One region of the Mycobacterium sp. SP-6446 genome, then DNA from elsewhere that is predicted to be linked to it. Evidence: riboswitches for the same ligand, from Rfam matches in the RefSeq annotation. Region 1 holds a riboswitch; the other holds the start of a gene.
What was found. Region 1 has a riboswitch for cobalamin ahead of A5736_RS14225 ((2Fe-2S)-binding protein). Riboswitches for the same ligand answer to the same signal wherever they lie in the genome.
Positions count from the first base shown of each region.

Region 1 (5,100 bases):
GAGCCCGGGATCCAGCCCATGCACCGCCAGCATGTGCCGGCGCCACACTTTGTTGAGCGCGTGCGAGAAATACACGAACGGAATGAGAATCGGCAGCGTCATGCTCAGATGGACGTCGAGCGTAGTCGGGATGAACCAGAACGGGATGAGCACCAACACCGCCGGCACCGCGACGCGGATCATCATCCGCGCGACGGCGCCCTTGCCGGCCAAGTCGTTGCGCACCCAATCCCGCATCGAGTCGGGTAGCCGCCGCCCGCAGCAATAGCGGATGTACTGCAGGGCGTTGGGCTTGGTGCGGACGCTGTCGTTGGCCATGTCTGTCGTCATGCCCTGTCAGAACGACGCTTTGAGCGACGGTATTACCAATGCGGCAAGCCCACGCGCCGTGGCCTTGAGCATGTCGAAGAAGTCAAAGTAGTCGCGCCACAGGGTGATTCGCCCGTCGTGCACCTCGAACACGCCGCAGACCCAGAACTGAAGCCGCAGCGGACCGAAGATCAGCGCGTCGCTGCGTTCGGTGAGCACCGCGGCCCCGTCCGCGGCGATGCGGTGGATCTTGACCTCGAACGCGGCACGCCCGTCCATCTGCCGGAACAGCTTCATCGCTCTGGCGCGGCCATGGATTGTCGGCAGTCCGACGTTCTCGTAGACAAGATTGTCGTCCAACGACGCCTCCGCGGTTTCGTAATCCGCGTCCTGCAAGGCGTTCAGGAAACCTTCGACCGTCCTGGTGTTCGCGACGGCCGTACCAGTCGGCTCGGTCATGGCTGCCAGCGTAGGCGAGCCGGGCCGTCCGGCGCTGTGGCAGGGTGGGGATGATGCGCGTCGCCGTCGTCGCCGGGCCGGATCCCGGGCACTCGTTTCCGGCGATCGCGCTGTGCCTGCGGTTTCGCGAGGCCGGCGACGAGCCCACCCTGTTCACCGGTGAGGAATGGATCGACACCGCCCGCGGCGCCGGGATCGACGCGGTCGCGCTGGACGGCCTCGCCGCCACCGACGACGACGTCGACGCCGGCGCCAGAATCCATGGGCGCGCGGCGCGGATGGCGGAGCTCAACGTGCCCGCCCTGCGCGAGCTGGGACCCGACCTGGTGGTGTCCGATGTCATCACCGCGGGCGGCGGCATGGCCGCCGAGCTGCTGGGCATTCCGTGGATCGAGCTCAACCCGCATCCGCTGTACCTGCCGTCCAAGGGATTGCCGCCGATAGGCAGCGGACTCGCGCCCGGCACCGGCATCCGCGGCCGGCTGCGCGACGCCACGATGCGCGCGCTGACCGCGCGCTCCTGGCGGGCCGGGATCAAGCAGCGTGCCGCCGTCCGCCTGCAGATCGGGCTGCCCGCCGTCGATCCCGGGCCGCTGCGACGGCTGATCGCCACGCTGCCGGCGCTGGAGATGCCTCGTCCGGACTGGCCGGACGAGGCCGTGGTGGTCGGCCCGTTGCACTTCGAGCCGACCGACCGGGTGTTCGAGGTCCCGCCGGGCCGCGGGCCGGTGGTGGTGGTCGCGCCGTCGACCGCTGCGACCGGGACCGCCGGATTGGACGACGTCGCGCTGCGGCACCTGACGCCGGGCGACACGCTGCCGGCGGGATCGCGGTTGGTGGTGTCGCGGCTGGACGGACCGGATCTGGCCGTGCCGCGGTGGGCGGTGGTGGGGTTGGGACGCCAGGCCGAGCTGTTGACGCACGCCGACGTGGTGATCTGCGGCGGCGGTCACGGGATGGTGACCAAGACGCTGCTCGCCGGCGTGCCCCTGGTGGTGGTTCCCGGCGGGGGAGATCAGTGGGAGATGGCCAATCGAGTGGTGCGTCAGGGCAGTGCGCGGCTGGTCCGGCCGCTGACCGCCGACGCGCTGGTGGCCGCGACCAACGAGGTGCTGTCCACGCCCCGCTACCGCGAGGCCGCTCGCGAAGCGGCCGCCGGCATCGACGGGGTCGCCGACCCGGTGCGGGTGTGCCACGAAGCGCTGGCTCTCGCGGGGTAAGGCGCCGGCCGCCCAGTATCTTGGCTGGCGTGCGGCTGACGGAGTTCAACGAACGGGTGGTGTTGCGCTTCGGCGCCGCTTATGGCGCATCGGTGCTGGTGGATCACGTGCTGACCGGGTTCGACGGCCGGACTGCGGCCCAGGCCATCGAGGATGGCATCGAGCCGCGCGACGTCTGGCGGGCGTTGTGCGTCGACTTCGACGTGCCCCGCGATCAGTGGTGAAGCCGCGCGCTTGGGCGTGAGCGACTACGCACACTCATCTGTTGCTACGGCGTATCCGGCGAAAGACGCAATCGGCGCACACGGACTTCCCGGGGATGCGATAGAAGAGGCAGCAGCTGCGACGCCTGAAACCCAGGTGTGCGCTGGTGATCACACCGCATCCGGCCAACATGCCGGTGTCCAGCAGTGAGTCGGTGATGTCGAGGATGGGGCCGCGCAGATCGGGCCGGGCCGAGAGCAGGGTTCGCGACGCTCCCATGAGTGCGGACGCGATGTTGCCCGCGAGCAGGGCGGGGGCCAGTTTGACCCGCAGGCCGGCGGCGAACGGCTTCATGTGTTGTTTCACGACGATGCGGTACAGCAAATCCGCGGAGGGCGAGTCGACGGCTTGTCCGACGGGCTCGGGCATTCGAAGTTGGGCCGCGTCATCGGCGCGCTGCAGGCCTTTAAGATCCGGAACGACCCCGTGCCCCAGCGCGCACGCGAGCACGGGTGACCACAGGCGGGTGGCGTGGCCGAGATGAACCAGCGAGGCGGCGATCCGCAGGTCCGACGTGCGATAGCGCCGGGCGGTGGCGTCGATCAGATCACTGAAACCGTCGGCGTAGGACTGCCCGACCGGATGCCATCCGACTGCGTCGCCCCCGACAGTGAAGGTGAAAAACCGTTTGTAAGAAGATATTTCGGCCAGCTCGGCAGAAATGTCCATGCGCGACCAAACCTCTCTGGGGAAATCCGCCCCAGTTGTCGTGAGGAAGCGCTGACGGTGAGTATCTGGCTCTCGGGTCAGGACGTGTCCGTCCCCGATCACAGTGGCGGGACCGCACCGGATTCACACCGGTTTCCTCGGCTTTAGCAGGCTGCTTTGGCCCCGTCAGCGCCTTTCGGTAGCAAATGTTGCCATACGCCGTTACCGTGCCCGGCGTGTCCTCTTGAATCGAACACGTGTTCGGCTACTGTGGTGAGCGTTCGGAGACTTGTCGGACCCCGCGCCTAGGGTCACGGCCAACCGACCGATACCGGTCACCGAACACACCGACGATAGGAAGAGGCACCATGACGCAAGCCCCCGACCGCGAGAAGGCTCTCGACCTGGCGATGGCCCAGATCGAAAAGAGCTACGGCAAAGGCTCGGTGATGCGTCTCGGCGACGAGACGCGTCAGCCGATCTCGATCATCCCGACCGGATCCATCGCACTGGACGTGGCCCTGGGCATCGGCGGCCTGCCGCGCGGCAGGGTCGTGGAGATCTACGGTCCGGAGTCCTCGGGTAAGACCACCGTCGCACTGCACGCGGTGGCCAACGCCCAGGCCGCCGGCGGCGTCGCGGCGTTCATCGACGCCGAGCACGCCCTGGACCCCGACTACGCAAAGAAGCTCGGCGTCGACACCGATTCGCTGCTGGTCAGCCAGCCCGACACCGGTGAGCAGGCGCTGGAGATCGCCGACATGCTGATCCGCTCCGGCGCGCTGGACATCCTGGTCATCGACTCGGTCGCGGCCCTGGTGCCGCGAGCGGAACTCGAGGGCGAGATGGGGGACAGCCACGTCGGGCTGCAGGCCCGGCTGATGAGCCAGGCGCTGCGGAAAATGACTGGCGCGCTGAACAATTCGGGAACCACGGCGATCTTCATCAACCAGCTCCGCGAGAAGATCGGGGTGATGTTCGGCAGTCCCGAAACCACCACGGGTGGAAAGGCTTTGAAGTTCTACGCGTCGGTGCGCATGGACGTGCGCCGGATCGAGACGCTCAAGGACGGCACCAACGCGGTCGGCAACCGCACCCGGGTCAAGGTCGTCAAGAACAAGGTGGCGCCGCCGTTCAAGCAGGCCGAGTTCGACATCCTCTACGGCCGGGGAATCAGCCGGGAGGGTTCGCTGATCGACATGGGTGTGGATCAGGGCTTCATCCGCAAGTCCGGTTCCTGGTTCACCTACGAGGGCGAGCAGCTCGGCCAGGGCAAGGAGAACGTCCGCACTTTCCTGATGGAGAACGCCGACATTGCCAACGAGATCGAGAAGAAGATCAAGGAAAAGCTTGGCATTGGCGCGGTCGTGACCGATGACCCCTCAGCCGATGGTGTCCTGCCCGCCCCCGTCGACTTCTGAGCCCTCTCGCGAGGAGCAGGCGCGGGCGTTGTGCCTGCGCCTGCTCACCGCGAGATCGCGCACGCGGGCCGAGCTGTCCGGTCAGCTGGCCAGACGCGGATATCCCGACGACGTCAGCGCCCGGGTATTGGATCGACTGGCGTCCGTGGGCTTGGTCGACGACGCCGATTTCGCCCAACAATGGGTGGCGTCCCGGCGGGCGAGGGCCGGAAAGAGCCGGCGCGCCCTGGCCGCCGAGTTGCATACCAAGGGCGTCGACAACGACGCGATCACCGCGGCATTGGCCGGGATCGACGCCGGCGCCGAGCGCGATCGGGCCGAGCAGCTGGTGCGTGCCAAGCTGCGGCGCGAGACGCTGGCTGGCGACGACGCAAAGGTGAGCCGCAGGCTGGTCGGGATGCTGGCGCGGCGTGGCTACGGCCAGAGCCTGGCCTGCGAGGTCGTCTTCGCCGAGCTGGCGGCCGAGCGGGAGCGCCGGCGGGTGTAGCTGCGGATTAATCCGGTGGGAGCCGGTCGCCGTACCATGGCCCCGTGACTTCGACGGTGGCCCGAGACGTTTCGGGGGCGCGTACCTACCAGGTGCGCACCTATGGCTGCCAGATGAACGTCCACGATTCCGAACGCCTGGCCGGGCTGCTCGAGGCGGCCGGCTACCAACGGGCCGCCGACGGGACCGATGCCGACGTGGTGGTGTTCAACACCTGCGCCGTGCGCGAGAACGCGGACAACAAGCTGTACGGCAACCTCAGCCATCTGGCTCCGCGCAAGCGGGGCAATCC
Region 1 covers NZ_MBEM01000154.1:42,844-47,943, reverse strand. The annotation lists gene A5736_RS14245 (DUF5313 domain-containing protein) at 1-318, opposite strand, end outside; gene A5736_RS14240 (limonene-1,2-epoxide hydrolase) at 337-768, opposite strand; gene A5736_RS14235 (glycosyltransferase) at 822-1,988, shown strand; gene A5736_RS14230 (DUF3046 domain-containing protein) at 2,006-2,212, shown strand; gene A5736_RS14225 ((2Fe-2S)-binding protein) at 2,247-2,921, opposite strand; cobalamin riboswitch at 2,960-3,103, opposite strand; gene recA (recombinase RecA) at 3,269-4,321, shown strand; gene recX (recombination regulator RecX) at 4,275-4,808, shown strand; gene miaB (tRNA (N6-isopentenyl adenosine(37)-C2)-methylthiotransferase MiaB) at 4,853-5,100, shown strand, end outside.

Region 2 (5,100 bases), on a different contig from region 1:
CTACGGGCACACGATGGCGTCGCTCACGGGCGCCTACCCGCCCGGCAAGCCGATCATCGACCTGATCATGGGGCGGGTAAAACTCTAGGGGCGATCGCGAGCGCGGCGTAGCCGGGCGAAGCGGATCGCCGCATAGTCCAAGCCTCGCTCAGCCGTGAGTGCCCGGCCAGCCGGGCGCAAAGCCGCGACTGCCCGGCCAGCCGGGCGCTCGGCGCAAACGCAGTACCGTCGGGGCATGGCACGCATCGTCATCATCGGCGGCCACGGCAAGGTCGCGCTGCAGCTGGCCCACATCCTCTCCGAGCGTGGCGACGAGGTGACCTCGGTCTTCCGCAATCCCGAGCACTCCGACGACGTCGCGGCCACCGGCGCCCAGCCGGTGGTGGCCGATATCGAGCAGCTGGATACCCCCGCGCTTGCCGAATTGCTGAGCGGGCACGACGCGGTCGTCTTCTCCGCCGGAGCCGGCGGTGGCAATCCGGCACGCACCTATGCCGTCGATCGCGACGCCGCGATCCGGGCCATCGATGCGGCCGGGCAGGCGGGCGTGCCGCGGTTCGTGATGGTGTCGTACTTCGGTGCCGGCCCGGATCATGGTGTATCGCAAGATAATCCGTTCTTTGCATACGCCGAGGCCAAGGCCGCCGCCGATGCCCATCTGCGCTCCAGCGCGCTGGACTGGACGGTGCTGGGACCGGGCCGGCTCACCCTCGAACCCGCCACCGGCCGGATCGCGATCGGCAAGGGCAATGGTGAGGTGTCGCGAGCCGACGTCGCGCTCGTCGTCGCGGCCGCGCTGGCAGACGACTCCACCATCCGCCGCACCATCGGATTCAACAATGGCGAAGTGCCCATCGCGGAGGCGCTGGCCGACTGACGCGCCGGCATCGAGCGAGGCATGTTAGACACGCGTCGCGAGAGGGAACCCGGTGAAAGTCCGGGACAGTCCCGCAGCGGTAAGCCCGTAGGAGCACCACGACAGTGCGCCTGCGAGTCCGAAGACCTGCCGGCTGTGCCGGGCGCGCCGTGTCCGGCGGGCTCATCGCCTCGTGGAATGGGCGTTTGGCCGTGGCCGTTGCGGTTGGTGTGCCAAACCGTCGAATGAAGGACGACATCGTGACTCACTTGGTAAGTAGTCCACCATTCACCGCCACGGTTACCGGCTCGCCGCGCATCGGCCCGAAACGCGAACTCAAGCGCGCGACCGAAGGCTACTGGGCCGGACGCACCAGCCGATCGGAATTGGAGTCCGTCGCCGCCACATTGCGCCACGACATGTGGGCAAGCCTGGCAGCCGCCGGCCTGGATTCGGTGCCGGTGAACACCTTCTCGTACTACGACCAGATGCTCGACACGGCCGTCATGCTCGGCGCCCTACCGGCCAGGGCCGCGGACGTCCCCGATGAGCTGGACCGCTACTTCGCCGCCGCGCGTGGCAATGACGAGGTCGCGCCGCTGGAAATGACCAAGTGGTTCGATACCAACTACCACTACCTGGTTCCCGAGATCGAGCCCGCAACCCGGTTCGCGCTGAACCCGGACAAGGTCCTTTCCGAGCTGAAAGAGGCGCTCGGACAAGGCATTCCGGCGCGTCCGGTGGTCATCGGGCCGGTGACCTTCCTGCTATTGAGCAAGGGCGTCAACGGCGGCGGCGCACCGATCGAGCGGCTGCAGGAGCTGGTCCCGATCTACTCCGAGCTGCTGTCGCTGCTCGCCGACAACGGCGCGCAGTGGGTGCAGTTCGACGAGCCGGCGCTGGTAACCGACATCTCCCCCGACGCGCCCGCGCTGGCCGAGACCGTGTACGACGCGCTGGGCTCGGTGAGCAACCGCCCCGCGATCCACGTCGCGACCTACTTCGGCGACCCGGGCGCGTCCCTGGCGGGGCTCGCCCGCACACCCATCGAGGCGATCGGCGTCGACCTGGTCGCCGGCGCCGACACGGCCGCGGCCGGCATCCCGGAATTGGCCGGCAAGACCCTGGTGGCCGGCATCGTCGACGGACGCAATGTCTGGCGCACCGACCTGGAGGCCGCGCTGGGCAAACTGGCGACCCTGCTCGGCTCCGCGGCCCATGTCGCGGTGTCGACGTCGTGCTCGACGATGCATGTGCCGTACTCGCTGGAGCCGGAAACCGAGCTCGACGATGCCCTGCGCGGCTGGCTGGCCTTCGGGCGGGAGAAGGTCGCCGAGGTAGTGACGCTGGCGCGGGCGCTGCACGACGGACGCGACACGGTCGCCGACGAGATCGCGGCGTCCAACGCCGCCGTCGCCTCCCGTCGCGGCGACCCACGGCTGCACAACGGACAAGTCCGGGCGCGGATCGACTCGATCGTCGCGTCGGGCACTCATCGCGGTGAGGCGGCCGCGCGCCGCGCGAGCCAGGAGGCGCGGCTACACCTGCCCCCGCTGCCGACCACGACGATCGGCTCTTACCCGCAGACGTCGGCAATCCGCAAGGCGCGCGCGGCTTTTCGGGCCGGCGAGATCGACGAGGCCGAGTACATCGGCAAGATGCGCAAGGAGATCGCCGACGTCATCGCCCTGCAGGAACAACTCGGCCTGGACGTGCTGGTGCACGGCGAGCCGGAGCGCAACGACATGGTGCAGTACTTCGCCGAGCAGCTCGAGGGCTTCTTCGCCACGCAGAACGGCTGGGTGCAGTCCTACGGCAGCCGCTGCGTCCGGCCACCGATCCTGTACGGCGACGTGGTGCGCACCCATCCGATGACGGTCGAGTGGATCACCTACGCGCAGTCCCTGACCGACAAGCCGGTGAAGGGAATGCTGACGGGCCCGGTCACCATCCTGGCCTGGTCGTTCGTGCGCGACGACCAGCCGCTGGCCGACACCGCCAACCAGGTGGCCCTGGCGATTCGGGACGAGACCGTGGATCTGCAGGACGCGGGTATCGCCGTCATCCAGGTCGACGAGCCGGCGCTGCGCGAGCTGCTGCCGTTGCGTCGCGCCGAGCAGGCCGCGTACTTGCGTTGGGCCGTAGGCGCTTTCCGGCTGGCTACGTCCGGGGTCGCCGACTCGACGCAGATCCACACGCATCTGTGCTACTCGGAGTTCGGCGATGTCATCGGGGCCATCGCCGACCTCGACGCCGACGTCACGTCCATCGAGGCGGCGCGCTCACACATGGAGGTGCTGGACGACCTGAACGCCGCCGGCTTCGCCAACAGCGTGGGTCCGGGCGTCTACGACATCCACTCGCCGCGAGTGCCGAGCGAGGGCGAGATGGCCGAGTCGTTGCGTGCGGCGCTGCGCGCCGTTCCGGCACAACGGCTTTGGGTCAATCCCGACTGTGGGCTGAAGACGCGCAATGTCGACGAGGTCACCGCGTCGCTGCGAAACATGGTCGCCGCGGCGCGGGAAGTCCGAGCGTCGGCCTGACTCCACGGGCGTAACACCACGGCGGCTTTTAGCCCGAAATTTCGCCCTGGCGTTACGCCCGGCGCGCCTCGTCCGACAGCACCTGGACTGGGACGTCGTCGGCCCAGGGTTGGCGGGTCACCATGTCGGCGACCCGGACGATGCCGCGCTCGAATTCGCCTGTGGCGGCGTCGACTAGGCGATACTCCTGGGTCTGCTTGTGGATGGGCTGCGCGTCGAGCAGGACCACACGCACTTCGCCCGGCTCGAAGTGACAGCGCTCCTGCATCGCGGCGATCAGTTGTTCGTTGTGCATGTGGCCGTCGCCGAAGTTCCAGCCGATGGCTGTGCTGCAGATCCGCTCGCCGTCGGTGATGACGTAGTCGTCCTCGTTCTGGCCGGCCATCGCGCGGTGCGCCAATGTGAACAGCGCGCGGCCGTGCGTGTTGAATCCGCGGAACGCGTACCCCATGTAGATCGGGATCTGCGCGGCTTCCGGGCTGCCGTAGAAGCGCTCCAGCTGAGCCTGCGGCATGCTCGCGATCGCCACGATGCCCCTACCGATCTTGTCGTTGGCTGACGGCTTGATGCACCACAGCGTGGTGTCCCAGTTTCCGGCGTAATAGCGCATGCCCGGCAGGAACGAGATCTTGCGCGGGAACAGGTTGCCCAGCGCGACGATGCCCGCGATGACGACGAACAGGATCGCCACCGGCACAGGGTGTTTCAGGTCGCCCAAGCCCAAGCGGGCATGGGCGACGAACAACGACAACACACCGAAGATCATGAAGACGTTCCACTCCAGCGGCACCCCCATGGGGATGGACACCAGGATTCCCAGATGGAAGCACACCATGACGATGGCAGCGATCGTGGTCGGCCAGCCGCCGTGGCAGAAGAACAGCGGCAGCGGAACCAACATCTCGATGGCGGTACTGAGGTGAGCGAGCAACCGCGACAGCAGCCCCGGCCGCAGGTCGTCGGGGAACTTCTCGAAGAAGCGCCGTTTCAGCCACCGGGGCCGCATCAGCGGGTTGTTGGACATCATCGTGGAGATCACGAACGGGAAGTGCTTGTTGAGCTTCGACGTCGCCGCGCCCATCCAGATCACCAGGAACACCAGCTTGGCGGCGACGATCATGTCGACGCCCCCGAACAAGAACGTCACCGTCATGGTCACGTACACCTCGCCGCGAGCGGCGAGAAAGATCACCTTGTCGCGCAGCCCCAGCACGCCGACGAGGAGCAGGATCGTCACGATTTCCCACGTCGGAAGCAACCCGATCGTCGTGCCGAGCTCGGGCACCGGCCCGGTGCCGTCCGAGAAGAGCGCCCGCAGCGTCACCAGCAACAGCAGCGCGTACAGCGCGACATCGAACGGGGTGCGCTTGGTTCCGCTGGTCCCCGGCACACGATCCGGCCACGGTGGCAACCGGATGGTGCCGAACCGCATCCAGTACAGGATCGAGCCCAGGGGCGGGAAGAATCGGTTGTTCAGCGGACCGAAGCCGCAGCCCAGCCCGATCACCTCGAAGAGCATCGTGTAGAGCACGACCTTCTCGAAAACGATCGGTTCCGACCACCACGACGCGACGTTGGTGAAGCCGCCGATTCCGTTGGTGGCCGAGGCAAACAACCACGCGAAAAGGATGTAAAGAAGGATTTTGACGACGTAGAACAGGTGCAGTGCGACCGGTGTGCCGAAGCCCACCTCGGCCCAGT
Region 2 covers NZ_MBEM01000187.1:51,300-56,399, forward strand. The annotation lists gene A5736_RS17300 (SDR family oxidoreductase) at 1-88, shown strand, start outside; gene A5736_RS17305 (NAD(P)-dependent oxidoreductase) at 236-877, shown strand; cobalamin riboswitch at 866-1,026, shown strand; gene metE (5-methyltetrahydropteroyltriglutamate--homocysteine S-methyltransferase) at 1,102-3,399, shown strand; gene A5736_RS17315 (DUF3556 domain-containing protein) at 3,452-5,100, opposite strand, start outside.
Region 2: it holds a riboswitch for cobalamin, as region 1 does, so the genes downstream of both, metE (5-methyltetrahydropteroyltriglutamate--homocysteine S-methyltransferase) here and A5736_RS14225 ((2Fe-2S)-binding protein) in region 1, are expected to answer to the same signal.